Regions from separate parts of the Kitasatospora sp. NPDC034023 genome, predicted to be linked through region 2. Evidence: riboswitches for the same ligand, from Rfam matches in the RefSeq annotation. Region 2 holds a riboswitch; the other holds the start of a gene.
The links. Region 2 has a riboswitch for glycine ahead of gcvT (glycine cleavage system aminomethyltransferase GcvT). Riboswitches for the same ligand answer to the same signal wherever they lie in the genome.
Positions count from the first base shown of each region.

Region 1: it holds a riboswitch for glycine, as region 2 does, so the genes downstream of both, gcvP (aminomethyl-transferring glycine dehydrogenase) here and gcvT (glycine cleavage system aminomethyltransferase GcvT) in region 2, are expected to answer to the same signal.

Region 1 covers NZ_JBVIRY010000026.1:6,384-21,901, reverse strand. Annotated here, with positions in the region: gene ACZ52R_RS29335 (CPBP family intramembrane glutamic endopeptidase) at 1-309, opposite strand, end outside; gene ACZ52R_RS29330 (glutamate-cysteine ligase family protein) at 460-1,965, opposite strand; gene ACZ52R_RS29325 (hypothetical protein) at 2,349-2,921, shown strand; gene ACZ52R_RS29320 (DUF5999 family protein) at 3,337-3,528, shown strand; gene gcvP (aminomethyl-transferring glycine dehydrogenase) at 3,685-6,585, opposite strand; glycine riboswitch at 6,690-6,822, opposite strand; glycine riboswitch at 6,824-6,927, opposite strand; gene ACZ52R_RS29310 (PRC and DUF2382 domain-containing protein) at 7,079-8,188, shown strand; gene ACZ52R_RS29305 (MFS transporter) at 8,332-9,828, shown strand; gene ACZ52R_RS29300 (DNA polymerase IV) at 9,973-11,382, opposite strand; gene ACZ52R_RS29295 (SanA/YdcF family protein) at 11,452-12,090, opposite strand; gene ACZ52R_RS29290 (MerR family transcriptional regulator) at 12,274-12,918, opposite strand; gene ACZ52R_RS29285 (bifunctional nuclease family protein) at 13,135-13,611, opposite strand; gene ftsR (transcriptional regulator FtsR) at 13,709-14,404, opposite strand; gene ACZ52R_RS29275 (FHA domain-containing protein) at 14,584-15,462, opposite strand.
Region 2 covers NZ_JBVIRY010000044.1:37,709-53,226, reverse strand. Annotated here, with positions in the region: gene glyA (serine hydroxymethyltransferase) at 1-162, opposite strand, end outside; gene gcvH (glycine cleavage system protein GcvH) at 247-624, opposite strand; gene gcvT (glycine cleavage system aminomethyltransferase GcvT) at 737-1,858, opposite strand; glycine riboswitch at 2,089-2,201, opposite strand; gene ACZ52R_RS37840 (enhanced serine sensitivity protein SseB C-terminal domain-containing protein) at 2,433-3,236, shown strand; gene ACZ52R_RS37835 (enhanced serine sensitivity protein SseB C-terminal domain-containing protein) at 3,352-4,305, shown strand; gene ACZ52R_RS37830 (ABC transporter permease) at 4,809-5,798, shown strand; gene ACZ52R_RS37825 (ABC transporter substrate-binding protein) at 5,853-7,619, shown strand; gene ACZ52R_RS37820 (ABC transporter permease) at 7,718-8,728, shown strand; gene ACZ52R_RS37815 (ABC transporter ATP-binding protein) at 8,725-9,795, shown strand; gene ACZ52R_RS37810 (ABC transporter ATP-binding protein) at 9,830-10,873, shown strand; gene ACZ52R_RS37805 (trimeric intracellular cation channel family protein) at 11,096-11,755, shown strand; gene ACZ52R_RS37800 (IclR family transcriptional regulator) at 11,661-12,428, opposite strand; gene ACZ52R_RS37795 (cysteine desulfurase family protein) at 12,651-13,832, shown strand; gene mnmA (tRNA 2-thiouridine(34) synthase MnmA) at 13,924-15,060, shown strand; gene ACZ52R_RS37785 (alpha/beta hydrolase family protein) at 15,239-15,518, shown strand, end outside.

The DNA.
Region 1 (15,518 bases), on a different contig from region 2:
GCCCAGCACCCGCAGCGCGGCGCCCTCGCGCACCAGCAGGTAGCCGACCAGTACCACCGGCATCAGGCCGCGCCCGATGTAGTACAGCTGCCACACCAGGTCCAGCCAGGGCCGCCCGGGCGCCCGCGAGCCGTTCAGCGTGGCGACCTGCTGGCCGAGCTTGATCGGTTCGGTGAGCGAGCCGGCGAAGCTGATCAGCGCGCTGATCCCGCTGGCCCCGAGCGAGAGGCCGAGGACGATCAGCAGCTCCGCCCCGAGCAGCCGGCGGGTGGGCTGCTCGGTCTCCGGCGCGGTCGGGACGGTGGTCACGGGGGCTCCAGCGGACGGGCGGTCGCTCCGGCCGTCGGCCGACCGCCGGAGCGATCATCCTGACACAGCGGCCCGGTCAGCCGGCCGGCCAGGTGCGTACCGGCCGACCGGGGTACACACCGGCCGACCCACCGGCCAGGTGCGTACCGGCTAACCCACCGGCCAGGTGTGCACCGGCTCCCCGCCGCGCATGTGCTCGGCGTAGCGCCGGGTCATCGCCGCGAGCGCCGCCGGCCGGTCCATCCCGTACTGCTCGCGCAGTCGGTGGAAGGTCGCGCTCTGCCAGGCCGCGCCGTTGGTGCGGCGCAGGCAGCGCTGCTCGATGATGCCCAGGTAGCGGTCCCGGTCGGCGGGCTCCACGCCCCACTCGTCGAGGCCCTGGTAGGCCATCGGCAGCAGCTCGCCGAGCACCAGGTCGACGGCGGACACCGTCTGCAGCCCGCCGCCGCGTCCGGCCCGTCCGGGGCGCGGCCACTGGAACACCGCGTCGATGCCGTACCGGGCGCCCTGCCGGAAGTTCTCGTCCGCCCGCTCGAACGGCAGCCGGGTCCAGACCGGCCGGGGCTGCTCGGCGAGCACCCGCACCAGCCCGTAGTAGAAGGCGGCGTTGGCCAGTGTGTCGGCCACCGTCGGCCCGGCCGGCAGCGCCCGGTTCTCCACCCGCAGGTGCGCCACCCCGCCCGAGACGTCGTAGATCGGCCGGTTCCAGCGGTAGATGGTGCCGTTGTGCAGCCGCATCTCGGCGAGCTTGGGCGCGCCGCCGGTGGCCAGGACCTTCAGCGGGTCCTCGTCGTCGCAGATCGGCAGCAGGGCGGGGAAGTAGCGCAGGTTCTCCTCGAAGAGGTCGTACGCCGAGTCCACCCAGCGCTCGCCGAACCAGGTGATCGGGCGCACGCCTTGCGCCTTGAGCTCGGCCGAACGGGTGTCGCAGGCCTGCTGGAAGAGCACCGGACGGGTCTCCCGCCACAGCTCCCGCCCGAACAGGAAGGGGGAGTTCGCGCCCAGCGCGAGCTGTGGCCCGCAGAGCGCCTGGGCGGCGTTCCACACCGAGGAGAAGCGCTCGGGGGTCACCTGGAGGTGCAGTTGCAGCGAGGTCGCGGCGGCCTCGGCGACCATGGTGATGGACTCCAGCTGGAGGTGCTCGACGCCCTCGATGTCGAGCGCGATCTCCTCCCCGCGCGCGGCCAGTATCTGGTCGCTGAGCAGGGTGTACCGCTGGTTGTGGCTCATCGCGTCGAGGCCGGTGTGGGCGTGCTCGAGGGTCGGCAGGATGCCCACCATGACGATCCGGGCGCCCGCTTCGGCGGCCCGCCGGTCGGCGTAGCGCAGCCCGATGTCGAGCTCCTCCCGCAGTTCCTCGAAGACGTGCCCGCAGAGCCGGTGCGGCGTGATGTTGACCTCGATGTTGAACTTGCCCAGCTCGGTCTGGAAGTCGCTGGAGCCGATTTCGCTGAGCACCTGGGCGTTGTTCATGGCCGGCAGGCCCTGCTCGTCGGCCAGGTTGAGCTCGATCTCCAGCCCCATCACCGCCCGCGGCCGGTCGAAACGGTCCTCCCGCAGCATCCGCCCCAGCGCCTCCTGACAGGCCTGGAGCTTTCGCCGGTAGAGCTGTCGGTCCGCCAGATCCGCCCGAGTCGCCACGACCTTCTCGCCCACGGTCCCCTCCTCCTGAGACACCCCGTTGAGCCACCCGGCCGACCGACCGTGCAAGCATCATGCCCACCTCGAAGATCGATACCCGAATGCTTGTACTGGCTTGCAATGCAAGGAAACTGACGGTAATTCAGACTATCTGCAGACTTGCTCGGCGCCACCGCCTGTGATAAACAGATCACCCTGCGCATCTGTTCGATGAAAATTCGCACAGCGCTCCGGCCGGTCCGCTCCCACCGCGAAGCCCTCGTCGACGGCGGCGACCGCGCCGGCACCGCGATCCTGCACAACCGGACACGGCCCGGCCCCCGTCACCGATGACGCGCCACGCCATGCCGGTATGCCGCACTCGCACGCCGATCTCACCTGGAGAGGCGGACCCCGCCATGACTCTGCAGACCCCCCAGCCCCCGCCGAGCGCCCTGCGTGCCGTCCTGGGCGCACTCGACTCGGAGACCGCGCTGCGCCAGCCCGCCGCCGCAGCACTGCGCCATCCGGCCGGCCCCCTGATCCCCGCCCATCCGCTCGCGGTCCATGTCCTGCACGGCCCGCACCCCGATCTCCCCGCCGCCCGCCGCACCGGGTGGCGCTTCCTGATCAAGGACGGCGCCGACGTGGCCGCCGCCGCCGAGGTGGTGCAGGCCGTCGAGGGCCACACCTTCTCCCACTTCACCGCCGGCCCGTACCTCGACTCGACGGTCCGGGCGCTGCGCGAGGCCTGGCAGCTCGCCCAGAACTCCCGGATCCGCCAACAGCCCAGACTGCTGACCTTCCCAGGCCAGTACGCGACGGCGCTCTGGCTGCACAGCCCCGACACCGGCCCGGCCGCCGACCTGCTGATCCCGCTCGCCCCGGCCCCGCTCGGCGTCACCGCCCACCGCGCCTACCCGGCCGCCGAACTGCTGCCGCTGCTCGCCCGGGCCCCGCTCGCCAGGCCGCTGCTCCTCGGCTCCTCCTGAACCACCCGTATCCGCACGGGCCGCCGGACCACCGCCCGGCGGCCCTCCGTCGTGCCCGCGCACCCGGGCCCGGGTGCGTCACCCGAACGGCGACCACCTGAACGGGCCATCCCCCATGGCCTGATCGGGCCATCCACCGCCTGACCCACCGGTGCGCGATTTCCCCCTGCCCCCACCTGAACGGGTGATCTCTGCCCGGGAGTTGTGGCGCATGTCACGAAATCGCTGCGCGCACGTCCGCGGATGCCGACACTGGGAACCAGCGTGGAAGGACCACCTGTCCTACCCACTTGAGCGCCGGTCAACACCTGGTCGGCGTGCGGACAGGATCCGACTACCGCGGCGGCCTCCGGACGGCACGACCTCCGGCGACCGCACCACGGGGAGGATCGCAGAGCGAAGCGAGGGTACGCGTATGTGCCAGCACCGTCCTGAGTGCCCATCGGCCGAGTCCGAAGACCGCGAAGCGGCCGTGTCGGTGGCCTGCCACCCGGAGCAGGGCTGGAGCCTGCTCTGCAACGGCGTCGTCCTGTTCGAGGACACCGGAGAGCTGCTGCCGGACGGCCGGGTGATCGCGCCGCGCCGACCCGTCGCCCACGCGGCCTGACCACCCGGTCCCCGGCCGTACGCCGGGCGCGACCGCACCGCGGTCCCGACCGTACGGCCGGCCCGGACACCGACTCGAGGCAGTACGGGCAGGGCCCCGGCGGAGAGTTCCGCCGGGGCCCTGCCGTTCGTCCGGACGCCGTGGCGCCCGGCTCCGTCAGACGCCGTACTCGTCCAGCGGCGGGCAGGAGCAGACCAGGTTGCGGTCGCCGTACGCGCCGTCGATCCGGCTCACCGGCGGCCAGTACTTGTCCGCCGGGTTCACGCCCGCCGGGAAGACCGCGTCCTGCCGCGAGTAGCCGTGCGCCCAGTCGCCGGCCAGCTCGGCGGCGGTGTGCGGGGCGTTGCGCAGCGGGTTGTCGTCGGCGGCCCACTCGCCCGAGCCGACCTTGTCGATCTCGGCCCGGATCTCGATCATCGCGTCGCAGAACCGGTCGATCTCGTGCAGGTCCTCGGACTCGGTCGGCTCGATCATCAGCGTGCCGGCCACCGGGAAGGACATCGTCGGCGCGTGGAAGCCGTAGTCGATCAGGCGCTTGGCGATGTCGTCCACCGTCACGCCCGTCTCCTTGGTCAGCGGGCGCAGGTCGATGATGCACTCGTGCGCGACCAGCCCGCCCGGGCCGGTGTAGAGCACCGGGAAGTGCGGCGCGAGGCGCTTGGCGATGTAGTTGGCGTTCAGCACCGCGACCTGCGTCGCGCGCTTGAGGCCCTCGCCGCCCATCAGCCGGACGTACGCCCAGGAGATCGGCAGGATCGCCGCCGAGCCCCACGGCGCGGCCGAGATCGGGCCGACACCGGTGGCCGGGCCGGCCTCCGACTGCAGCGGGTGGTTCGGCAGGTACGGCGCCAGGTGGGCGCGCACCGCGACCGGGCCGACGCCCGGGCCGCCACCGCCGTGCGGGATGCAGAAGGTCTTGTGCAGGTTCAGGTGCGAGACGTCCGCGCCGAACTTGCCCGGCTTGGCGAGGCCGACCAGGGCGTTCAGGTTGGCGCCGTCCACGTACACCTGGCCGCCGGCCTCGTGCACCATCGCGCAGATCTCGGTGATCTGGGTCTCGTACACGCCGTGGGTCGACGGGTAGGTGACCATCAGCACCGACAGGTTGTCGCGGTGCTGCTCGATCTTGGCCTTCAGGTCCTCGACGTCCACGTCGCCGTCGACCAGGGTCTTCACCACGACCACGCGCATGCCGGCCATCACCGCGGAGGCCGCGTTGGTGCCGTGCGCGGAGGACGGGATCAGGCAGACGTCGCGCTGGGTGTCGCCGTTGCCGTGGTGGTAGGCGCGGACGGCCAGCAGGCCGGCCAGCTCGCCCTGCGAGCCCGCGTTCGGCTGGATCGACACGGCGTCGTAGCCGGTCACCTCGACCAGTTGCTGCTCCAGCTGGCGGATCAGGGTCAGGTAGCCCTGGGCCTGGTCGATCGGCGCGAAGGGGTGGAGCTGGCCGAACTCCGGCCAGGTCACGGCCTCCATCTCGGTGGTCGCGTTGAGCTTCATGGTGCAGGAGCCCAGCGGGATCATGCCCCGGTCCAGCGCGTAGTCCCGGTCCGACAGGCGGCGCAGGTAGCGCAGCATGGCGGTCTCCGAGCGGTGGCTGTGGAAGACCGGGTGGGTCAGGTACTCGTCGTCGCGCAGGAGCGCGGCCGGCAGCGCCTCGGCGCCCTCGGCCACCTCGACCGCCTCGACGCCGAACGCGGCCCAGACGCCGGCCAGGTGCTCGCGGGTGGTGGTCTCGTCGGCGGAGACGGAGATCCGGTCCGCGCCGTCCTGGTGGACGTTGATGCCGTTGGCGCGGGCGGCGGCGGCGATCTCGGCGGCGCGGCCCGGGACGACGGCGGTGACGGTGTCGAAGAACTCGCCGTGCAGCAGCTCGACGCCGCCGGCCCGCAGGCCCTCGGCGAGGGCGGCGGCGTAGCGGTGGGTGCGGCGGGCGATGTCGGCCAGGCCGTCCGGGCCGTGGTAGACGGCGTACATGGAGGCCATCACGGCGAGCAGCACCTGGGCGGTGCAGATGTTGCTGGTGGCCTTCTCGCGGCGGATGTGCTGCTCGCGGGTCTGCAGCGCGAGGCGGTAGGCGCGGTTGCCGTCGGAGTCGACGGACACGCCGACCAGGCGGCCGGGCAGCGAGCGGGCGTACTCGGCGCGCACCGAGAGGTAGCCGGCGTGCGGGCCGCCGAAGCCCATCGGCACGCCGAAGCGCTGCGAGGTGCCGCAGGCGATGTCGGCGCCCAGCGAGCCGGGGGACTTGAGCAGGGTCAGCGCCAGCAGGTCGGCGGCGACGGCGACGATCGCGCCCAGGCCGTGCGCCTGCTCGATCACCGGGGCGAGGTCGCGGACCACACCGGTGGCGCCCGGGTACTGCAGCAGCACGCCGAAGACACCGCGCTCGGCGATCTCGGCCGGGATGCCCTCGGACAGGTCGGCGACGACGACCTCGACACCGGTCGGCACCGCGCGGGTCTCGATCACCGCGATGGTCTGCGGCAGGGTCTCGGCGTCGACCAGGAAGACGCCACCCTTGACCTTGGTGACGCGGCGGGCCAGTGCCATCGCCTCGGCGGCCGCGGTGCCCTCGTCCAGCAGCGAGGAGCCGGAGGTCGGCAGGCCGGTCAGGTCGGAGACCACGGTCTGGAAGTTGAGCAGCGCCTCCAGGCGGCCCTGCGAGATCTCCGGCTGGTACGGGGTGTACGCGGTGTACCAGGCCGGGTTCTCCATGACGTTGCGCAGGATCACCGGCGGGGTGAAGGTGCCGTAGTAGCCCAGGCCGATCATCGGCTGGAGCACCCGGTTGTGGCCGGCCAGCTCGCGCAGCTCGGCGAGGACCTGGGCCTCGGTCCGGCCGGCGGGCAGGTCCAGGGCGGTGATGGAGCGGATCGCCTCGGGCACGGCGGTGGCGGCGAGCTCGTCCAGCGAGCCGTAGCCGACGGACGCCAGCATCTTCTCCTGCGCGGCGGCGTCGGGGCCGATGTGGCGGTTCTCGAAGGGGCTGGCCAGCTCAAGCTCGGTGAGGGTCGAGGCGCTGGTGGGGCGTCCCGCGTTCGGCTGGGCGTTCATGGTGGTCGAGGCCTCCTGGTCACGGACCGGCGGGGGTACGCGCGCCGACCGGCCTTCCCCGCTGCGGACAGCGAATGAGCCATGGCGGGCGGACCCGACAGGCCTCCCCCTCTGTCATCGGGACCTGAGAGCTTCGCCCGCACGGTGCGCTGTGGGCGCTCCGTCGGCTTGCACCGTCGGTGAGGGTGGTGGTCGCCGGCTTCTGTGCCGAGACTCCTGCCCTGCTTTCCAGAGTGACCTACCCCACACGGTACGGATGCCTGAGAGATTCCGGGGAGGAGTTGCTCCTTCGGCGCCCCGACCAGCGCTTTTCGCGGTCGGAGACTCTCCCGAGCGGGCTCTGCGGTCGCCGCCCAGGGTACCAGCGGGAGGCCGTCGGATCACGGGTGCTTCGGGTCACCCCGGGTCTACGCGCGTCCCCCGGACGGCTCAGCCCGCAGCCCGTCCGGCGCACCCCGGTCGCGCCCGTCCGATTCATGGCATTTGGTGTGAAGTGGCGGACGGCACGGGTACTCCGGCCGACTTCCTGTGGGAGTTCCGCAGGCTCAGCGCACTGGAGGAAAGAGTGCAGACCGACATCGACCCCCGGGACCTCATCGGCCACAAGGCGGTCGACCGCAACGGAGACAAGATCGGCACGGTCGACGAGGTGTACCTGGACGACGCCACCGGCCAGCCCGAGTGGGCCGCCGTCCGGACCGGCATCTTCGGCCGGGACGCCTTCGTCCCGCTCACCACGAGCGAGTTCTCCGGCGACGAGCTCCGGGTGCCGTACGACAAGTCGCTGGTCAAGGAGTCCCCCGACTTCGGCGTGGGCCAGCACCTGTCCCCCTCCCAGGAGCTCCAGCTCTACCGCTACTACGGCCTCGACACCCGAGCGGAGGACCACCCGGGCGGCGAGGACGGCGGCCACGCCGCGCAGTCCGACCTCGACTTCGGCGCCACCCCCGCCGCCGCCGCGGTCGCCGCCAAGCCGCACGCCTTCCACTCCCCCGAGCCCGAGAGCACCAGCGCGACCACCGCCGTAACCGCCATGGAGAGCAACATGCGGACCCTCAGCACCCCTGCTCCCGCCACGGCTTCCCCGGCGCCCATCACGGAACCCAAGCTGCACCCGATGCCGGCGGCGACCACCCACGCACGCGGCTCGGGGGCCGACTCCTCCGCTCCCGGCAACCCGATCGAGATCACCTGCCGCGAGGAGCGTCTGGAGGTCACCACCGAGTGGCACAACGTGGGCACCGCGAAGCTGCGCAAGTACGTGACGACCGAGCAGGTCGAGCGCCGCGTCCCGGTGGTCCGCGAGCGCATCCGGGTCGAGCGGATCCCGGTCGGTGAGGCCGAGCGCGCAGTCCTCACCGAGAAGGAGATCGCCGAAGCCGTCGAGGAAGTCACTCTCCGTGAGGAGCGCCCGGCGGTCCGCAAGTACCTCGCCCCCATCGAGCGCGTCCGCCTGGTCGTCGAGCGCTACACCGACGAGGAAGTGATCCGGGAAGAACTCCGCCGCGAACACGTCGAGGTCCACGACCCCACCACGCCCCAGGACGCCGTCACCCCGACCCCCGACGCCTCCCGCGCCACCGGGATGCGCCCGCTCGTCTGACCCGCGATCCCCAGCAGGGCCCCGACCATCCGAGGTCGGGGCCTTCCCCTTTGCCAAAGCTTAACCGCTCGATATTTGACACTCTGAAGTATCTCCCTGCATGGTTACTTCAGTTCATTCACTATGTACGGGAGGAAGCAACCGTGAGTGAGGCACCCCAGCCCACCATCGCGGCCGAGAAGCAGAGCAGCGCCCGGGTCCTGCCGGCCCTCATCCTGGCGATGCTGTCGTTCAGTGTGGTGCAGACCGCGGTCGTCCCGATCCTGCCCTCGCTGGCCAAGGAACTGAGCGTCTCGGCCTCCAGCGTCACCTGGCTGATGACCGCCAACCTGCTCTCCGCCGCCGTGCTGACTCCCCTCCTGGGCCGCTTCGGCGACCTCCGGGGCCGTAAGCCGATGCTGCTGATCTCGCTGGCGGGCCTGGTCGCCGGTTCGGCACTGGCGGTCAGCACCCACTCCTTCACCTGGCTGGTCGTCGCCCGCGTCCTGCAGGGCGCCGGCGGTGGCGTCATGCCGCTGGCGATCAGCATCGTCCGCGACGAGCTGCCCAAGCAGAAGGTGACCGGCGGCGTCGCCGCCATCAGCGCCTCGATGGGCGTCGGCTCCGGCCTCGGCCTGGTCGCCACCGGTCTCCTGCTGGAGCACTGGAGCTACAAGTCGATCTTCTGGATGGGCCTGGTCTTCGGCCTGATCGCGGTCGCCCTGGTCGCCTTCCGGGTCCCGTCCGACCCGGTCACCGACAAGGAGGGCGGCGCCGACCCGCTCGGCGCGATCACCCTGGCGGGCTGGCTCTCCGCGCTGCTGGTCGCGGTCAGCCAGGGCAACCACTGGGGTTGGACCTCCACCAAGACCCTCGGCCTGTTCGCCGTCGCCGCCGTCGTCGCCCTGGTCTGGGGCATCATCGAGACCAAGGTCGCGCACCCGCTGGTCGACATGAAGATGATGTCCCGTCCGGCCGTGGCCTTCACCAACCTGGCGGGCCTGCTCATCGGCTTCGGCATGTACGGCTCCTTCATGGTCATCAGCAACTTCGCCCAGACCCCGGAGAAGCTGACCCACTACGGCTTCACCGCCACCGTCCTGCACGCCGGTGTCATGCTGCTGCCGTCCGCGATCGGCTCCATGGTGGCCGCCCCGCTCGGCGCGCTGCTGATCGCCCGCCGCGGCCCGCGCAGGCCGCTGGTCCTCGGTGGCGTCCTCGGCGCCATCGCGATGGCCTACCTGGCCCTGCGGCACAGCCACGAGGGCGACATCTACACCGCCTCGGCGATCTTCGGCCTCGGCGTCGGCCTCGCGTTCGCCGCGATGCCGGCCTACATCAACGGCGCCGTCCCGGCCGAGCAGAGCGGCATCGCCAACGGCATGAACTCGGTGCTGCGCACCGTCGGTGGCGCGATCGGCACCGCCGTCATGGCCGCCATCCTGACCGGCGACGTCATGAAGCTGCCGCCGCAGATCCCGCTGCTGCTGCCCACCCTGGACGCGTACAAGCACGCGTTCTGGACCGCGGCCGTGGTCTGCATCATCGCCGGTGTCGTCCCGTTCCTGATCCGCACCGTCAAGCCGGCCGCTCCGCTGACCGTCGTCGGCGACTCGGCCCAGCAGGACTCCAGCGACAAGCTGGTGAAGACCGACGCCTGACGAGGCGTCCGGCCCCCGCGCTCAGGGACAGGGCGCGGGGCCCCGGTCTCCGTACGTCGCGAGGGCATCACGAACGCACGGGGTCCGGCACGGTGATGCGGCCCCACCCGGTACTCCCCCACCGGGTGGGGCCGTTTTCGTGTCTCAGTCCCGCTCGGCTGCCCCGCCGTCCCGGTCCGGTTCGGTGTCCTCGCCCCGGCGCAGCGGCAGCGGCCGGGTCGGCTCGAGCGCCGGGTCGTCCACCGCGAAGGTCCGCACCCGCCCCGGCTCGCTCCACGGCGTCTCGAACCGCACGGTGACCCTCCCGACGCCGCTGCCCTGCACCCAGCCCGGCCCGAACTCCGCGTGCCGGACGTCCTGTCCGGGCATCCACCGCCGCATCACGACGGCCTCCGGCTCCTCCTCGGCCTCCTCGGTCTCGGCCGCCGCCTCCGCGTGTTCCGCCGCCTCCTCGCGCAGGGCCTGCGCGAACAGGTCCTCCTGGGTGTAGTCGGCGAGTTGGGCGACGCCCACGCCGAGCAGCCTGACCCCGCCCGTGATGTCCACCTGCTCGGCCAGCCGGCGCGCGGTCGCGGTGATCACCGCCTCGTCGTCCGTGGGCCCGCCGAGCGTTTCCGAGCGGGTCAGCGTCGAGAAGTCGAACCGCCGGACCTTGAGCACCACCGTCCGCCCCGAGCGCCCGGCCGCCCGCAGCCGCCGCACGCACCGGGCGGCCAGCGCCTCCACCTCGCGCAGCACCCGGTCCCGGTCGGCCAGGTCCACCTCGTAGGTGTCCTCCACCGAGACGGACTTGGCGTCCTGGTCGGCCACGACCGGCCGCTCGTCCAGCCCTATCGACATGTGGTGGATCCCGGCCCCGTGCGCCCGCCCGAGCAGCTGGACCAGCTCCGCCTCGCCCGCCTCCGCGAGGTCGGCCACGGTGCTCAGCCCGGCCCGCCGCAGCACCTGCTCGGTGGCCGGCCCGATCCCGGGCAGCGCCCGTACGGGCATCGGCCCGAGCACCGCCCGTTCCTGCCCGGGTTCGATCAGCACCAGGCCGTCCGGCTTGGCCTGCTCGGAGGCAATCTTGGCCATCAGTTTGGACCCGGCCGCCCCCACCGAGCCGGTCAGCCCGGTGAGCCGCTGGATGTCCGACCGCAGGTCCTCCGCCAGCGCGAGCACCAGCCGCTCGCCGGTGTCGTGGTCCGCCTCGGCCAGCACCGGGCCGTACGGACCGGCCTCCAGGTCCACGAAGGCCTCGTCCAGGCTGAGCGGCTGTACCAGCGGCGACAGTTCCCGCAGCAGGCCCATCACGATCTCGCTGACCTGCCGGTAGGCCTCGAAACGACCCGACAGGAACGCCGCGTTGGGGCAGAGACGACGCGCCTGCGCCATCGGCATCGCCGAGTGCACCCCGAACTTCCGCGCCTCGTACGAGGCCGTGGACACCACCCCGCGACCGCCCAGCCCGCCGACGACCACCGGCTTGCCGCGCAGGCTCGGCTTGGCCGCCTGCTCCACCGCCGCGAAGAAGGCGTCCATGTCGAGGTGGATGATGCTCGGCAGTGATCGCACCCGCAGATCATCGCGTACGGGTCCGACAGTGCGTACGAACCCGGCCGGACGCCCGGCGCGGTCGGACGCCTACGGCTGCTTCTTCGCCGCGTCCGCGAGCGCCTTCGGAATGCCGTCCTCCTGGGGCCCGAGGAACACCGGGTCCGGCCGCAGCCAGGCGTTGACCGCCGCCTTGCCCGCCCCGGCCACCTCCCGCACCCCGCCGTACAGCCAGGTCTCGTCATGCAGCTCCGGCACCCCGACGGCGTACGAGCGGATGCCCGCCGCCTCACACAGCGCCAGCGCCCGCCGGACGTGGAAGTCCTGGCTGACCAGCACGGCCCGGTCCACGCCGAAGATCCGGTGCGCCCGGGTGCAGGAGTCCCAGGTGTCGAAGCCCGCGTAGTCCCGGACCACCCGCTCGGCCGGCACGCCGTGCTCGGTCAGGTACGTGAACATCGCGTCGGGCTCGTCGTACTCGATCCGCCCGTTGTCCCCGGTCACCAGGATCGCCTGCACCTTGCCCTCCCGGTACAGGTCCACCGCCGCGACCAGCCGGTGCTCCAGGTACGGCGAGGGCTTGCCCTGGTCGAGTCCGGCGCCGAAGACCACCGCGACCGGCGCCGAGGGAGCGCTCTCCACCGTTCCCACCCGGTCACCCGCCGAGAGCCACACCCAGGCGCTCGGTGCCAGCGCCAGCGAGCAGAGCACCGTCCCGACCTGGAACACCCTGCGCTGGGTCTTCCGCTGCCCCAGCCGTGTCCGCAGCAGTCCGGCCCTGCGCCGCAGCAGTCCCGCTATACCGGTGCCGACTCCCACAGGCCCTCCCTCGATCGTTTCGCCAGGCAACACGACGAGGCCGCGGGTCCGAACGGTTCCCCGTCCGGGCCCGCGGCCTCGTCGACTCGTTGCTCAGACCGCCCGGTTGCGCCGCTGGGCCAGCTCGTCGGCCGGGTCCTGCCCGACCAGGGTCTCGCCGGTGTCCGTACGCTCCGCGTGCAGCCGCCCGAGGGTGCGCTCCAGCTCCTGCCAGACCGCTCCCACCGCGATGCCGAAGACCCCCTGACCGCCCTTCAGCAGATCCACCACCTGCTGCGGCGTGGTGCACTCGTACACCGTCGCGCCGTCGCACATCAGCGTCATCCCGGCGAGGTCGGCCTGCTCGGCGGCCTGCAGATGGGCGACGGCCACCCGGATGTTCTGCAGCGAGACCCCCGCGTCGAGCAGCCGCTTCACGATCTTGAGCAGCAGGACGTCGCGGAAGCTGTAGAGCCGCTGACTGGCCGCCGGGTACACCGTCCGGACGCTGGGCTCCAGCAACCCGGTGCGGGCCCAGTAGTCCAGCTGACGGTAGGTGATGCCGGCCGCCGCACAGGCCGTCGGGCCGCGGAAGCCGATCAGTTCGGACGTCGGGGCCAGCCGCTCGATGGCCGGCTGCCCCGGCTGCACGGCCGGGAACCTGCCCACCCGGGCCATGTCCGTGACGGTACGAGCGGTGCGCGGCACGTGCACGGCGCACAGGCCTCCCAGGGCCGCGTCATCGCCGGTGCTGCTCATGCCTGCCTCCGTCCACTTGTGCTGCGGGCAACCCGACTGCGGGCATCGGGCACCCGGACAGCCACTCCTGACGGTAGGCAGTCCCCTATGACCCGTCAACGATCGCCACGCCGGGTCAGACAATCCACGTCACTCAGGAGAGTGGTTTTTCGTGCCCCTAGTGTGGGTAGGTCGACGAATTTTGGCAAAACGCTGAGCCGAATGCTCGCAGAACCGCTACTGCGGGCCGCCGCCGCCGAAGTCCTCGGGCGACACCTGGTCGAGGAACTCCCGGAACTTCTCGACCTCGTCCTCCTGCTCGTCCGGGATCGCGATGCCCGCCTCGGCGAGCACCTCCTCGCTCCCGTAGATCGGCGTACCGGTCCGCAGCGCCAGCGCTATCGCGTCGGACGGCCGGGCGCTCACCTCGACCCCACCGGCGAACACCAGCTCGGCGTAGAACACGCCCTCCCGCAGATCGGTGATCCGCACCTCGGTGAGCTGCTGGCCGAGCGCCTCCAGGACGTCCTTGAAGAGGTCGTGCGTCAGCGGGCGCACCGGCGTCATGCCCTGCTGGGCGAAGGCGATCGCAGTCGCCTCGCCGGGGCCGATCCAGATCGGCAGGTAGCGATCTCCCCCGACCTCCCGCAGCAGCACGATCGGCTGGTTGGAAGGCATCTCCACTCGGACACCCACGACGTCGAGCTCATTCACACAGGCAACCCTATGGCTCCGGTCCCGGATATGAAAGCGCAGAGCCGACGCCGCTGGTCAGCGCAGTGCCCCCGGCATGCGGAGGCCGCCCGGGAGGCTACCCGCGGGTCCGTAGACCGGCCTGGACCATTGCCGCGTGCAGTCGTACGGACAGCGTCGCGAGCTCCCGCGCGGTGGCCTCGGCATGGGCCCTGGTCTGCGGGTTCCGGTGCCGGCGCAGCGGCGCCACCACCTGCTCCACCAGTGTGATCTCGCGGTCGGCCGCCGCCTTCATGGCTCTCAGGTGCCGCGGCTCGAGGCCGTACCGGCCGAGCTCCGCGACCAGCCGGGCCACCTGCAGGGCCTCGCCGTCGTACCCGCCGTCCGGGCCGGGCGCGACCAGCCCGTACGACTCCCACTCGGCCAGCTCCCGCTCCCCGGCCTCGGCCGCGGCGAGCAGTTCGGCACGCCCCAGCCGGACCCCGGACGGGACGTCGGCGGAGGCCACCAGCTCGCGGTCCGCCTCCTCCATCGGCCCGGGCCGGGTGTCGGCCGAGGAGGGCAGCGCCGGCGGGCTCTCGCCGCGCTCGATGGCGTCCAGGTGTTCGCGGATCACCCGCAGCGGCAGGTAGTGGTCCCGCTGCATCCGCAGGACGTAGGCCAGCCGCTCGACGTCGGCCGGGCTGAACTTGCGGTACCCCGAGGGCGTGCGCTGCGGCTCGACCAGTCCCTCCGCCTCCAGGAAGCGGATCTTGGAGATGGTGACCTCGGGGAAGTCGTCGCGCAGGAAGGTCAGCACCGCGCCGATGCTCAGCAGTTCGTCACCGCCGCGCCGCCGCCCGGCGGGCCGCTCCGCACGGACCGGTTGCCTGGGGCCCGCGACCACCCCGCGCCCGCCGCGGTCCGCCTGCGGACCGGACGGGACTGGGGTGGCCGCCCCGAGAGAAGAGGAAGGGGTATTCGTATTCACTCGGGCTCCTGCCGACGTTGGTTTCAGTACCCCCGGTTGTGGCCGGCGAAGAACACCAGCCGGTACTTCCCGATCTGGACCTCGTCGCCGTTGTTCAGCGACACCTCGTCGATCCGCTCCCGGTTCACGTAGGTGCCGTTGAGGCTGCCCACGTCCGCGACGCTGAAGCCGGCCGGGGTGCGGCGGAACTCCACGTGCCGGCGCGAGACCGTGACGTCGTCCAGGAAGATGTCACCCTGCGGGTGACGCCCCGCCGTGGTGACGTCCGAGTCCAGCAGGAAGCGGCTGCCCGAGTTCGGACCGCGCTGCACGATCAGCAGGGCCGAGCCCGGCGGCAGCGCGTCGATCGCCGACAGCACCTCGGCCGACAGGGCCGGCGTGGCACCGGTGCCGGTCGTGGTTGTGGGGTCGTACGACTCCAGGCCGGAGATGGAGATGGTCGACGTGGTCTCCGCCGCCCCCTCCGGCAGCAGGCCGCCGCGCAGCGCCGCACCGCAGTTGGAGCAGAACCGGGCCGCGGCCGGGTTCTGGTTGCCGCACCTGGGGCACGGAGAGGGGCCAGCCATGTTCACAGCCTCCTGGCGCGGCACACCCGACGGGTTGTGCCCGGCGTACGGGTCCGGAGCAAACCCTCCACCAGAGGTTGAGGGTCCCGACGGGAAACCTATGCGCGGGTCGCCGGAGGGGTCAACCGACGCGCCGTAGCCCGCCGGATTCCCCGCGTACTGGGCGCCGCCGTCCCGGAACAGCTGCTGTCCGGCGTACGGGGCGGCCTCGGGGGCGGGTCGCATGCCCGGCACGGCGGGCTCGTCCTCAGGCCGACGGTGCCGCGCGGTCGGCGCCTCCACGGCGGCCGCGTCACGGCCCTTGTTGCGACCGAACAACTTCGAGAAGAAACTCACGGGCGAATCCCCTTGCGTGTGACAGACCCGCCCGCGGGGCAGGGTGAGAACCTCGG
Region 2 (15,518 bases):
CTTGTTGGTGAGCACCGAGCCCTGGGCCTCCATGACCGCCACCGGGGCGAAGTTCTCGGAGGCGATCATCTCCAGGGTGGTCTGCTGGCGGTGCAGCTCGGCGTCGACCGCGGCGGCGATCTCCGGGTCGAGGGCGTGCAGGGACTGGTTGAGAACCGTCATGGTGTGGTCTTCCCGGGGAGGAGAGCGGAGGGACGGCGGGGGAGGGCGGGCCGCCGTGCTGCGGCCCGCCCGATCACGAGCGGGTCAGCTGCTGTGGGTGAGCGCGTCGTACTCGTCCGCGCTGAGCAGCTCGTCGGTGGACTCCACGCGCACCTTGAACAGCCAGCCACCCTCGAAGGGGGCGCTGTTGACCAGGCCGTTGTCGTCCAGGACGTCCTGGTTGACCTCGACGACCTCGCCGGTCACCGGGGAGTACAGGTCGCTGACCGACTTGGTGGACTCCAGCTCGCCACAGGTCTCGCCGGCGGTCACGGCGTCGCCGACGGCCGGCAGCTGCACGTAGACGATGTCACCGAGCGCGTCGGCGGCGTGCTTGGTGATGCCGATGGTGGAGACACCGTCCTCAGCGGCGGTGAGCCACTCGTGCTCCTTGGTGTACTGCAGGTGCTGGGGGTTGCTCATGGCGTCATTCTCCAGGATGGGAAGCGGGTACGGCGAAGCGGGCCGCCGCGTGGACGGCTTCGACGTGCGGGTATGGGGAAAGGCGGGTGTCGGCGGGGCGCTCGGCGGGCGCTCAGCGGGCGCGCTTGTAGAACGGCAGCGCCACGACCCGGACCGGCTCGTGCTTGCCGCGCACGTCCACCGCGACGGTGGTGCCGGGGGCGGCGTGGGCCGCGTCGACGTAGGCCATCGCGATCGGCTGTCCCAGCGTCGGGGACGGCGCGCCGGAGGTGATCCGGCCGATCGGGGCGCCGTCGGCGGAGACCACGGTGTACTCGGCGCGCGGGACGCGCTTGCCCTCGGAGAGCAGGCCGACCAGCACCCGAGGCGGGTTGGCCTCGGCCGCGGCGGCGGCCTGCTCCAGCGCCTTGCGGCCGACGAAGGCGCCCTCGTTGGTGGTCTTGTCGAAGCGGACGACGCGGCCCAGGCCGGCGTCGAACGGGGTGAGGTCGGTGGACAGCTCGTGCCCGTACAGCGGCATGCCCGCCTCCAGGCGCAGCGTGTCGCGGCAGGAAAGGCCGCACGCGACCAGGCCGCGGCCCTCGCCGGCGGCGGTCAGCGCCTGCCAGATCTCCTCGGCGTCGACCGGGTGGCAGAAGATCTCGAAGCCGTCCTCGCCGGTGTAGCCGGTGCGGGCCAGCAGCACCTCGCGGCCGGCCACGTGGGCCGGGAGGATCGCGTAGTACTTGAGGCCGGGCAGGTCGGCGTCGGTGGTCTCGGCCAGGATCGCGGTGGACTCCGGGCCCTGGACGGCGATCAGCGCGTAGGTGTCGCGGTCGTCGGTGACGACGGCGTCGAAGCCCTTGGCGCGGGCGATCAGCTCGTCGAGGACCAGCTGGGCGTTCGAGGCGTTGGCGACGACCAGGAAGGCGTCCTCGCGCAGGCGGTAGACGATCAGGTCGTCCAGGATGCCGCCGTCCTCGGCGCAGATCATGGTGTAGCGGGCGCGCAGCTCACCCAGCGCGGAGACGAAGCCGACCAGCGCGTGGTCCAGCATCTCGCCGGCCTGCGGACCGGTGACGGTGATCTCGCCCATGTGGGAGAGGTCGAACAGGCCGGCCTTGGTGCGGACGGCGAGGTGCTCCTCGCGCTCGCTGCCGTAGCGCAGCGGCATGTCCCAGCCGGCGAAGTCGGTCATGGTCGCGCCGAGGGCGCGGTGCAGCGCGTCGAGCGCGGTCAGGCGGAGGGACGACATGGCCAGGAACTCCTCGGTCGGGGCACTCATGGGTGCACGCGCCGGACCGGACCCTCTCGGGGGCCGACCCTGCGCGCGGGCATGCGGCGGCGTGGGTCTCCCCATCTGTCGTCGAACCTGAGAGCTTCACCGCCCGCCGGCCCGCAGCTGTTTCCAGCATCCAGGACAGCATGGCGGCTTGCACCGTGGGTGGGCGCGCGACAGGGCCGCGCGCCGCTTTCCAGATGTGCCTAACCCGTGCGGTAGGGGGGCCTGAGAGATTCCGGGGAGGACTTGCTCCTTCGGCGCCGGCTGTGCCACTCACTCACTGGTGCGGCACTCCGGGCTCTCCCGCGCGGGTTCGAGCGGCCGGTATGGAGTTGTGGGGCCCGCGGCGCATGCCGTCGGACGCGCACATCATGGCACGTCCCGGACGAGGAAGGGAGAGGGGACCCGGTCACACGGTGAGAGGGGAGCCGGTCACACGACTAGGGGGGAGCCGGTCACACGACACAGAGGCGAACACGAGCCCTAGACTGCTCCGCGTCGGCGCAGCAGAGGGCGGCCGACCGGCAGAGGGCGGAATCGGCGGCGCATGGGGTACCCGGTGGAGCAGCAGCAGGGGTGGGGCGGCCCGGAGGGGGCGCCGGCGGGCGGCACGTGGCCGGCCAACGAGCTGGAGCAGGTGCTGACCGCGGCCCTGGGCGACCCGGGCGCGACGCCGCGGGTGATCGAGGTGCTGGCCCGCAGCCAGGTGTGGGTGCCGCTGCCCGGCGGGGCCGACCCGCAGGGGCAGTCGCTGGACCTGCCGACCATCGAACTGGGCGGCGACCCGTACGTACCGGTGTTCTCCTCGCAGGAGGTGTTCCTGCAGCAGGCGCCGGGGATGGCCTTCGCGATCGCGCCGGTCTGGGAGTTCGCCCGCGGGCTGCCGCTGGGCGTGGGCATCGCGGTGAACCCGGACGCGGCGGTGGGCATCCCGGTGCCGCCGCAGGGCGTGGCCGAGCTGCGCCGCGGTCCGCGCCAGGACCGGTGGGAGGCCGCCGAGGACCCGGCGGCGCCTACCGGCGGCCGGGTGGCGCTGCGCGAGCCGGTGCCGGGCGAGGACCCGGAGCACTTCCTGGCCGCCTGCCGGGCCGAACTGTCGGCCCTTCCCGGGGTGTTGACCGCCCGCCGGGCGCTGGCCAGCATCGAGGGCGAGCCGACCGTGATGTTCGTGGGCGTCCAGTTGGATCCGGCGGCCCCGGCCGACCCGGCCGCGGTGAACGACGCGCTCGGCCGAGCGCTGGGAACCGCGCCGCTGCCGGGCGGCGTCCACCTCGTACTGCTCGACCTCGCCGACGACCCGGTGGTCGAGTGGCTGCTCACCCGGGTCATGCCTTTCTACACGCGGGTGTGAGCGGGGTTCGTATCCAAGGCACGTCGCCGTGGCGGTGGCCGGTGCCGCGCCATAGGGTGCGTGCAGACGGCCGACGGCCGGTGGTTCGAGGAAAGAGGCGCGGCGAGGTGGGCGCATGAGTGCGGGAACGGGAGCGGGCGGGGTGCCGGGGCCCTGGGGCCAGGCACCGGCCGGGCGCCCGGGAGCGGATCCCGGCGTGTTGGAGCACGCCCTGCGCGAGGTCGCGCCGGAGCGCTACGACGCGTACGAGCGCCTGCTGCACGCGCTGGCGGACGGCCGGGTCTGGATGCTGCTCTGGCACGGCACGCCGGGCAGTCCTGACGCGCAGTACGGGAACATGGAGATCAGCGGCCACGGCTACGCGCCGGCCGTCACCTCGCCCGAGCAGCTGGCCGCCTCCGGCTGGGGGCGGGCCCACGAGGTCGTCTCCGGCCGGGAGATCGCCGGCTCGCTGTACCGCACCCGCTGGGGCCTGTGGCTGAACCCGCACGCGCCCGGCGGCGGCGTCGGCGTGCCCTGGGCCGACCTGCGGCGGGTCGCCGCGGGCCTGGACCGGCTGCCGGCCGGTCCGCTGAAGCTGAGCGAGCCGCAGGTCAACGCCCAGCCGTTCTTCGCGCTGCTGGAGCGGCAGGCCGGCGAGGTGCGCGCGGTCCGGGCGCTGCGCCGGGCGTGGGTGCAGCCGGCGGTGGGGGAGCCGTACCTGGCGATCGGCCTGGACCTGTACGAGAGTTCGCCGCCCGCGGTGGAGGCGGTGCGCGCGCTGATGCAGCGGGCGATCGCGGTGGCCCCGGAGGGGCTCGCGGTGTCCACGGTGGCGATGTCGGACGAGTACGACCCGGTGGCGCTGTGGATGCGCGCCAACGCGCGGCCGTTCTTCGACCGGGAGGCCGGCCGCCCGGCGACCGGTCCGTACCCGCCGGTGCCGCCGCCCGCGTACCCGGGGCAGTCGATGTCGGGGCAGCCGACGCCGGGATGGGCCTACGGCACGCAGCCGCCCGCGCAGGGCTGGCAGCAGCAGCCCCAGCCCCAACAGCCGCAGCGGCCGTGGCCCGGCTACCCCGGGCGCTGATTGCCGAACCCGGTCCTGCCGAACCCGGTCCTTCAGGGCCCGTTCCCGCCGTAAATCCCGGGCCGTGAGGCCGAAGCCGAAGCCGACTTGATTGTCCGTCAAGTCGGCTTCGATGCTTTCCGGACGAATTTCCGAATTGCGCCGTCCGGCCATCTTGACATGCATGTTACAGACGTGTGAAGAGGGATATGCCGAAGGCCCGGGAGATGCATGCCTGCAGATCACAGTTGGGCATCTGTCGGTTGTCAGGTCTGGCGTAAGCCAGTTCGGATGGCAGAGAGTTCTGCGCAACGCACCGCGCGTACTGGAACCCCACAAAGGTGAGCGCGCACGCCGACCCGTTCGACCACGCGACGCCCATCCCGCGTGGTGGCAGTGCCTGTGCACGACGCACTGCCGCGCCCACCCGCTTCTACGCACCTCCGCACGTCCGCAGCCGCACCGCCGAAGCCGGCGCCCGGCACCCGTGGGCCGGCCACCGTCGGCGAGGGGACCAACTGACCATGACCGCATCCGTCACAACCGCCGGGAACGAGCCGGAGGCACCCGCCGCCGCGAGCCCGGCCAAGAAGATCGAGGGCCGCTCCCTCGGCCAGATCGCCTGGACCCGCTTCAAGCGGGACAAGGCCGCCGTCGCCGGCGGCGTCGTGGTGATCCTGCTGATCCTGCTCGCCGTGCTGGCCAAGCCGATCGAGTCGATGTTCGGGCTCGACCCGGACGCCCTCCACCAGGACCTGCTGGACGCCGACCTCGGCGGCCTGCCGCTCGGCGACTGGGGCGGCATGAGCGGGTCCCACCCGCTCGGCGTCGACCCGCTGCAGGGCCGCGACCTGCTGACCCGCGTGATCGAGGGCTCCTGGGTCTCCCTGCTGGTCGCCTTCGGCGCGACCGTGCTGTCCAACACCATCGGCACCGTGCTCGGCATCATGGCCGGCTACTACGGCGGCTGGGTGGACACCCTGATCAGCCGTGTGATGGACGTTTTCCTGGCGTTCCCGCTGCTGCTCTTCGCGATCGCGATCTCGACCTCGCTGCAGGGCGGTGCGTTCGGCCTGCACGGCCTGCCGCTGCACATCCTGGTGCTGATCTTCGTGATCGGCTTCTTCAACTGGCCCTACATGGGCCGGATCGTGCGCGGCCAGACCCTCTCGCTGCGCGAGCGGGAGTTCGTCCACGCGGCCCGCAGCCTGGGCGCCCGGGGCCCGTTCATCCTGTTCAAGGAGCTGCTGCCCAACCTGGTCGGTCCGATCCTGGTCTACTCGACCCTGCTGATCCCGACCAACATCCTCTTCGAGGCCGGGCTGAGCTTCCTCGGTGTCGGCATCCAGCCTCCGCAGGCCTCCTGGGGCGGGATGCTCCAGGACGCGATCCGGTACTACCAGGTGGACCCCCAGTACATGGTGGTCCCCGGTGTGGCGATCTTCCTTACCGTGCTCGCCTTCAACCTGCTCGGCGACGGGCTGCGCGACGCCCTCGATCCCAAGAGCAACTGACCCTGCGTCAGGACCCTCCACCTTTTCCACATCCTCAAGGGGTTGATCTCACCCATGCGTAGGTCCCGTACCGTCGCCCTGACCGCGGCGGCTGCCGCCGCGGTCCTGGTTGTCACCGGCTGTTCCAGCTCGTCGAAGAGCGGCGACTCGTCCTCCTCGTCCTCCGCCTCGGGCGGCGGCGGAGCCAACGCGGCCACCAAGAACATCGTCAACGCCTCGGACAAGAAGGGCGGGACGGTCACCTTCGAGATGAAGGGCACCCCGGACTCGCTCGACCCGGGCAACACGTACTACGCGTACATCTACAACTTCTCGCGCCTGTACGCCCGTCCGCTGACCACGTTCAACCCGGCCGCCGGCGAGGAGGGCAACAAGCTCGTCCCGGACCTCGCCGAGTCGATGGGCCAGCCCAGCGCGGACGGCCTGACCTGGACGTACAAGCTGCGTGCGGGCCTGAAGTACGACGACGGCACCGCGATCAGCTCGAAGGACGTCAAGTACGCCGTCGAGCGCTCCAACTTCGCGCCGGACGTGAACTCCAACGGCCCGACCTACTTCCACGACCTGCTGGTCGACAACGACACGCCGTACGCGGGTCCGTACAAGGACAAGACCGGCGACCTGAAGTCGATCGAGACGCCGGACGACAGCACGATCGTCTTCCACCTGAAGCACCCGTTCGCGGACTTCGACTACCTGGTGAGCGCCCCGCAGACCGCGCCGGTCCCGCAGGCCAAGGACACCGGTGCCGACTACGTCAAGCACATCGTGTCCTCGGGCTCCTTCAAGTTCGAGTCCTACGAGGACGGCAAGCAGGCCACCCTGGTGCCGAACACCAACTGGGACAAGAGCACGGACCCGATCCGGAAGCAGCTGCCGGACAAGATCCAGCTCAAGATGAACATCGACCAGGCCACCATCGACAAGGACCTGCTGGCCGGCAACGCCCAGGTCGACCTGGTGGGTGGCGGCGTCGACCCGCAGACCCAGGCGCAGATCCTGCAGAACCCGAAGCTCAAGGCCAGCACCGACAACGCCTACGGCGGCCGCCTGGTCTACCTGGCGATCAACTCCAAGGTCGCGCCGTTCGACAACGTCGACTGCCGCAAGGCCGTCCAGTTCGCGATCGACAAGGTCTCGGTGCAGACCGCCGAGGGCGGCCCGATCCGCGGCCAGATCGCCAACACGGTGCTCCCGCCGGACATCCCGGGCCACCAGGACTTCAACCAGTTCGAGACCAAGGACAACAAGGGTGACGAGGCCAAGGCCAAGGACGCCCTGAAGGCCTGCGGCAAGGACAGCATCAACACCGTCATCTCCGCCCGCACCGAGCGCGCCACCGAGGTCGCCGCCGCGACCTCGATCCAGGCCGCGCTGAAGAAGGTCGGCATCAACGCCGAGATCCAGCAGTACCCGCAGGGCAAGTACCTGACCGACAGCGCCGGTGCCCCGCAGTTCACCCAGGACCACAACATCGGCCTGATGATGATGCAGTGGGGTGCCGACTGGCCGACCGGCTACGGCTTCCTGCAGCAGATCGTCGACGGCCGCGCGATCAAGGCCTCCGGCAACAGCAACCTGTCCCAGCTGAACGACCCGGCGGTCAACCAGCTGATCGACGACGCCGCCGTCAACCCGGACAAGGCCGCCCGCGAGAAGATCTACGGCGACATCGACAAGAAGGTCATGGACCAGGCGGTCATCGTCCCGCTGACCTACTTCAAGGTCTTCCTGTACCGCCCGGACAACGCCACCAACATGGCCTCCAACCCGGCGTTCTCGGGTGAGTACGACTCCCTGAACATCGGCACCACCAAGTAAGAGCCTGGCTCCGCATCCCTGAAGGCAGGTGAAGGCAGCGGCGCCCGCCGTCGTCCGGAAGACCCCGGACGACGGCGGGCCGCCGGAGCCGCCCAACTGTGTTTGCCTACATCATCCGCAGGATCTTCTCGGCGGTGCTGCTGCTGCTGGTCGTCAGCGCGGTCACCTTCGCGATCTTCTTCCTGCTCCCGCGCGTCGCCGGCGAAACGGCCGACCAGCTGGCCGCCCAGTACATCGGGAAGAACCCCTCACCCGAGGCGATCGCCGCAGTCAAGCAGAACCTCGGCCTCGACAAGCCGCTGTACGCCCAGTACTGGGACTTCCTCAGGGGCCTGGTCAGCGGCGCCGAGTACAAGTTCGGGCCGGAGCCGGCCACCTGCCACGTGCCCTGCTTCGGCTACTCCTTCAAGAACCACCTGGAGGTCTGGCCCGAGCTGTCCAAGCGGATCCCGGTCACCATCTCGCTGGCCGCCGGCGCGGCCGTGCTCTGGCTGGTCTCCGGCGTCGCCACCGGCGTCGTCTCCGCCCTCAAGCCGAAGTCGATCTTCGACCGGCTCTCCATGGGCATCGCCCTCGCCGGCGTCTCGCTGCCGGTCTTCTTCACCGGCGCGCTGCTGCTCACGCTGTTCAGCTACGAGTGGCCGATCCTGGACAACCTGCAGTACGTCGACTTCACCGACAACCCGCTGATGTGGGCCCGCAACCTGATCCTCCCCTGGATCTCGCTGGCCTTCCTCTACTCCGCGCTCTACGCCCGGCTCACCCGCGCCGGAATGCTGGAGACCATGAGCGAGGACTACATCCGCACCGCCCGGGCCAAGGGCCTGGTCGAGCGCAAGGTCGTCACCCGGCACGGGCTGCGCGCCGCGCTCACCCCGATCGTCACCATCTTCGGCATGGACCTCGGGCTGCTGCTCGGCGGTGCGCTGATCACCGAGCAGGTCTTCTCGCTCCAGGGCGTCGGCCAGTTCGCCGTCCAGGCGATCTCCGACAACGACCTGCCCAAGATCCTCGGCGTCACCCTGCTCGCCGCCTTCTTCATCGTCGCCTGCAACCTCGTGGTCGACCTCCTGTACGCCCTCGTCGACCCCCGGGTGAGGCTCTCGTGACCGAGCTCCAGAAGACCACGGAAGCCACTGCGCAGGCCCCGACCGGTGACCCCTTCCTCTCCGTGCGCGACCTGCGGATCCACTTCGACACCGACGACGGCCTGGTCCGCTCGGTGGACGGGGTCAGCTTCGACCTGCACAAGGGCCGCACCCTCGGCATCGTCGGCGAGTCCGGCTCCGGGAAGTCCGTCACCTCGCTCGGCATCATGGGCCTGCACCGCTCCAAGCGGGCCCGGATCAGCGGCGAGATCCGGCTCAACGGCGAGGACCTGATCGCCGCCGGCCCGGACCGGGTGCGCCAACTGCGCGGCCGCGAAATGGCGATGATCTTCCAGGACCCGCTGACCGCGATGCACCCCTACTACACGGTGGGGCAGCAGATCGTCGAGGCCTACCGGGTCCACCACCCCGAGGCGAACAAGAAGCAGGCCCGGGCCCGCGCGATCGAGATGCTCGACCGGGTCGGCATCCCGCAGCCCGACCGCCGGATCGACGACTACCCGCACCAGTTCTCCGGCGGCATGCGCCAGCGCGCGATGATCGCCATGTCCCTGGTCAACGACCCCTCGCTGCTGATCGCCGACGAGCCCACCACCGCCCTGGACGTCACCGTCCAGGCGCAGATCCTGGACCTCATCCGCGACCTCCAGGACGAGTTCGGCTCCGCCGTCATCATCATCACCCACGACCTCGGAGTGGTCGCCGAACTGGCCGACGACATCCTGGTCATGTACGGCGGCAAGTGCGTCGAGCGCGGACCGGCCGAGACCCTCTTCGACGCGCCCGAACACCCCTACACCTGGGGCCTGCTGGGCTCGATGCCGCGCCTGGACCGGGAACTGCAGGACCGGCTCGTCCCGGTCAAGGGCACCCCGCCCAGCCTGATCAACGTGCCGACGGGCTGCGCCTTCCACCCGCGCTGCCCGTACGCCGCCCTGACCGAGGGACGCTCCACCAGCGAGCTCCCGGTGCTGGCCGAGGCCGTACCCGGGCACTTCGCGGCCTGCCACCTGCCGGCCGACGAGCGGCACCGCATCTTCGCCGAAGAGATCGCGCCCCGGCTGTGAGCCCGGCCTCGTACCACCTTTCTGGAGAGAACCGATGACGGACACCCAGGCGGCCTCGATCCCCGCACCGGCACCCGCACCCGACCGCGAGCCGCTGCTGAAGGTGACCGGCCTGACCCGGCACTTCCCGATCCGCAGCGGGCTGATGCGGCGCCAGACCGGCGCGGTCCGGGCCGTCGACGGCATCGACTTCACCGTCAACGCCGGCGAGACGCTCGGTGTCGTCGGCGAGTCCGGCTGCGGCAAGTCGACCATGGGCCGACTGGTCACCCGGCTCGACGAACCGACCGGCGGGACGATCGAGTTCGAGGGCACCGACATCACCCACCTGAGCGTCGGGGCGATGCGGCCGCTGCGCCGCGACATCCAGATGATCTTCCAGGACCCGTACTCCTCGCTGAACCCCCGGCACACCGTCGGCACCATCGTCGGCGCGCCGTTCAAGCTGCAGAACGCGGTGCCCGAGGGCGGGCTCAAGAAGGCCGTCCAGGAACTGCTGGAGCTGTGCGGCCTCAGCCCCGAGCACTACAACCGCTACCCGCACGAGTTCTCCGGCGGCCAGCGCCAGCGCATCGGCATCGCCCGGGCACTCGCGCTGCGGCCGAAGATGATCATCGCGGACGAGCCGGTCTCGGCGCTGGACGTGTCGATCCAGGCCCAGGTGGTCAACCTGCTGGACGACCTCCAGAAGGAGCTCGGCCTGACCTACCTGATCATCGCGCACGACCTCTCGGTGGTCCGGCACGTCTCGGACCGGGTCGCGGTGATGTACCTCGGCAAGGTCGTCGAGATCGCCGACCGGGACTCGCTCTACCGCACCCCGATGCACCCGTACACCAACGCGCTGATGTCCGCCGTGCCCGTCCCCGACCCGCGCCGCCGCCAGCGCGGCGGCCGCGACCGGATCCTGCTCACCGGCGACGTCCCCTCCCCGATCAACCCGCCCAGCGGCTGCCGCTTCCGCACCCGCTGCTGGAAGGCCCAGGACATCTGCTCCACCCAGGAGCCGCCGCTGACGGCGCTGAAGACCGGGCACCAGGTGGCCTGCCACTTCCCCGAGAACGGCGAGGGGAGCTAAGGCGCAGCCCCGAGAACGGCGAGGGGAGCTAAGGCGCAGCCCCGAGAACGGCGAGGGGAACTAAGGCGCAGCCCCGAGAACACGCCGTCGGGCGCCGCGGACGCGGGCTCCGAGCAGGCCTGAGCCACCGACGACGAAGTCCGCCCGCCCCGGCCGATCGGGGCGGGCGGACTTTCGTCACCGGTGCGGGGGCATCCCGGCCCATCAGGTACAAAGGGGACGGTGACCTCGCAGATCTTCCCCTCCGACGTGCAGCAGTCGCTGGACCTCGTCGGCATCTTCGTCTTCGCCCTCTCCGGGGGCCTGCTCGCCGTCCGCAAGAACATGGACATCTTCGGGATCTGTGTGCTGGCCGAGGTCACGGCCCTCGGCGGCGGGGTGATGCGCGACCTGGTGATCGGGGCCACCCCGGTCGCCGCCTTCACCAACCTCGGCTACTTCGTGACCCCGCTCGTCGCCGCGCTCGTGGTGTTCTTCCTGCACCCCGAGGTCGAGCGGATCAACCGCGCGGTGCAGACCCTGGACGCCCTCGGGCTCGGGCTGTTCTGCGTCACCGGCACCGCCAAGGCGCACGACTACGGACTCGGCGCGGTCGCGGCGATCGCGCTCGGCATGGTCACCGCGGCCGGCGGCGGCGTGATCCGCGACGTGCTGGCCGGGGAGATTCCCTCGCTGCTGCGCTGGGACCGGGAGATCTACGCCGTACCGGCCCTGGTCGGTGCCGCGCTGGTCGCCGCGCTGATCGGCGCGGACCGGCTCACCGGCGTCACCGGCACCGCCGCCGCGCTCACCGCCTTCGGCCTGCGGATGCTCGCCCTGAGGTACGGCTGGCGCGCCCCGCGGGCCTGGCACCGCAACGGTTCTCGCACCAGCGAGGAGTAGGCGAGCCGCCGTACGCGAGCGAGATCGCCTCGGCCGTGCAGAGCAGCTCCGGCACCATCCGGGCCAGTTCGGCCGGCGGCACCTCGCCGGCCGGGGCGCTCAGCGCGCAGGCCGCGACCGTCCGCCCGCCGCTGCCCGCGACCGGCGCGGCCACACAGGTCACCGGCTCCCGGTGCTCGGCGGACTCCGCCGCCCAGCCCCGGCGGCGCACCGCCGCCAGCTCGGCCTCCTCGCACGGCCCGTCCGCGGGCAGCCCGGCCAGCAGCACCCGGCCGACCGCCGTACCGGTCACCGGGGCGCGGCGCCCGATCCGGGACGGCCCGGCGGCCGACGGCCCGGCCACCTCGTCCAGGTACAGCACCTCGCCGTCGTGCAGCACCGCGAGCCGGACGGTGAACCCGCTGCGGGCGTTGAGCGCGGCCAGGTACGGCGCGGCGACCTGCCGGACGTCGAAGTCCTCCAGGGCCCGGTGGGCCAGCGAGAGCACCCGGCCGCCGAGCCGGTAGCGCAGGTCGGGCTGGCGCTGGGCGAAGCCGTGCTCCTCCAGGGTGCGCAGCAGCCGCAGCGCGGTGGACTTGTGCACCCCGAGGGTGCTCGCGGCCTGGTCGAGGGAGAGCGGTGCCTCACCGAGCGCGCCGAGCAGGGTCAGCGCGCGGTCGACCGACTGCGTCATGGCGCCCCCTGTGGATCCGGCTTGGAAGTGTGCGTCAGGCTAACCGCTGGGGGGCGTAGTGGTACAAACCAGTGCCGGACGCCGCCGTCCGGAATTGGTACAGACCAGCGGTGGGTGCCCGGTTGTTCGGGTGCGGTCGGGTATCGGCCCGTACGCGCGATGGCCGGATCGATGCGCAGGCCTGGAGGGCCGCCCCGTACAGCCCTCTACAATCGGATGGTTATGCCATACCTGGACCATGCGGCGACCACGCCGATGCTGCCCGAGGCGATCGCCGCGATGACGGCGCACCTGGGGGTGGTCGGCAACGCCTCGTCCCTGCACGCGGCCGGCCGCCGAGCCCGCCGGGTGGTCGAGGAGGCCCGCGAGTCGCTGGCCGATTCGCTCGGCGCCCGCCCCAGCGAGATCGTGCTCACCGGCGGCGGCACCGAGTCCGACAACCTGGCGGTCAAGGGCCTCTACTGGGCCCGCCGGGACGCCGACCCGGCCCGCACCCGGGTGCTGTGCAGCCCGGTCGAGCACCACGCGGTGCTGGACGCGGTGCACTGGCTCTCCGAACACGAGGGCGCCTGCGTCGAGTACCTGCCGGTGGACCCCCTGGGCCGGGTGCACCCCGAGGCGCTGCGCGCCGCGATCGAACACGACCCCTCGTCGGTCGCCCTGGTCACCGTGATGTGGGCCAACAACGAGGTCGGCACCATCCAGCCGGTACACGAACTCGCCGCCGTCGCCGCCGAGTACGGCATCCCGATGCACGCCGACGCGGTGCAGGCGCTCGGTCAGGTCCCGGTCTCCTTCGCCGAGTCGGGGCTCACCGCGCTCACCGTCACCGGTCACAAGATCGGCGGCCCGTTCGGCATCGGCGCGCTGCTGCTCTCCCGGGGCGCCGCACCCGTACCGCTGCTGCACGGCGGAGGCCAGGAACGCGACGTACGCTCCGGCACCCTGGACGCCCCCGGCGCCGCCGGCTTCGCGGCCGCCGCGACATGGGCCGTGGAGCACCGCGAGGAGCACGCGGTGGCCCTCGGCACGCTGCGCGACGAACTGGTGGCCTCCGTCCTGGCCGCCGTGCCGGACGCCGTCCTCAACGGCGACCCGGCCGCCGAGGGCCGACTGCCCGCCAACGCGCACTTCTCCTTCCCCGGCTGCGAGGGCGACGCCCTGCTGATGCTGCTCGACGCGGCGGGGATCGAGTGCTCCACCGGCTCCGCCTGCACGGCCGGGGTGCCGCAGCCCAGCCACGTCCTGCTCGCGATGGGCGTCGACCCGCTGCTGGCCCGTGCCTCGCTGCGGTTCTCGCTCGGGCACACCTCGGTGCCGGAGGACGTCACGGCGATCGCGGAAGCCATCGGCCCGGTCGTCCAGCGGGCGCGCAACGCCGGGCTGGCATCGGTGCGGCGCTGACACGGGGCTGATGCGGCGCCGAGGGTGCGCCGAGGGGGCGCCGATATCGGCTCGGGGAACAGTCGGTTCAACCCGTACGCTTATTGGCATCATGACTGACTTCCCGGGTGCCCCGACCACTCCGTCCACTGGCCGTCTGCGCGTGCTCGCGGCGATGTCCGGCGGAGTCGACTCCGCCGTCGCCGCCGCCCGCGCCGTCGAAGCGGGGCACGAGGTGACCGGCGTCCACCTGGCGCTCTCCGCCAACCCGCAGTCCTTCCGCACCGGCGCGCGCGGCTGCTGCACCATCGAGGACTCCCGGGACGCCTGGCGAGCGGCCGACGTGATCGGCATCCCGTTCTACGTCTGGGACCTCGCCGAGCGCTTCCGCGAGGACGTCATCGACGACTTCGTCGCCGAGTACGCGGCCGGGCGCACCCCCAACCCGTGCCTGCGCTGCAACGAGAAGATCAAGTTCGCCGCGCTGCTGGACAAGGCCGTCGCCCTCGGCTTCGACGCCGTCTGCACCGGCCACTACGCCCGGATCGTCGACCTGCCGGACGGCTCGCGCGAACTCCACCGCGCGGTCGACGCCGCCAAGGACCAGTCGTACGTGCTCGGCGTCCTCGACGCCGACCAGCTCGCCCACTCCCTCTTCCCGCTCGGCGACACCACCAAGGACGTCATCCGCGAGGAGGCCGAGCGCCGCGGCCTCGCGGTCGCGAAGAAGCCGGACAGCCACGACATCTGCTTCATCGCCGACGGCGACACCCAGGGCTTCCTCGCCAAGCACCTCGGCACCGCGACCGGCGACATCCTCGACACCGACGGCACCAAGCTCGGCGAGCACGACGGCGCGTACGGCTTCACCATCGGCCAGCGCAAGGGCCTGCGCATCGGCCGCCCGGCGGCGGACGGCAAGCCGCGGTACGTCCTCGACATCTCCCCGGTGAACAACACCGTGACCGTCGGCCCGGTCGAGGGCCTCGACGTCACCGCGCTCACCGCCATCCGCCCCCGCTGGTGCGGCACCGAGCCCCTGGCCGACGGCCGCTACACCGCCCAACTGCGCGCCCACGGCGAGGAGGTGCCGGTGGACGCCTCGGTGGTCGACGGCGAGCTCCACGTCCGCCTCGACACCCCGGCCCGCGGCATCGCCCCCGGCCAGGCCGTGGTGCTGTACGACGGCACCCGCGTCGTCGGCTCCGCCACCATCGCCACCACCGAACGCCCGGCCGTCAACGCCTGAGCACACCCGCCTGTCCCGCCCGCGCCGCCGGTTCGGGGGCGCGGGTGCGGGCGTGGGGTGGGCGGGGCCGTGGTCATCCCATTGGATGACGCCGCTGAATCCCGCGGATGACCACGGCCGGAGATTGCATTCGTCGGGCTGATTCGACGGTCCGGGCCGCAAACCTAATCTCAGGGCCATGAACCGAACCCGCCGTATCGCGGCCATCGCGGCCCTCGCCCTCGCCCTGCCCCTCCCGCCGGCCGGGGCCGCCATGGCCTCGTCGCCGTCGCTGTCGTCGTCGCCTTCGCTGTCGTCGCCGCCGTCCGCCACCGCGCCCGCCGCTGTCGCCGACGCCTCGACCCCGGCCGCCTTCCACGGCGAACTGCCCCGCCCGACCGGGCCGTACGCGGCCGGCGAGGAGGTCCTGCACCTGACCGACCGGGCCCGCACAGACCCCTGGGTACCCTCCGCCGGGC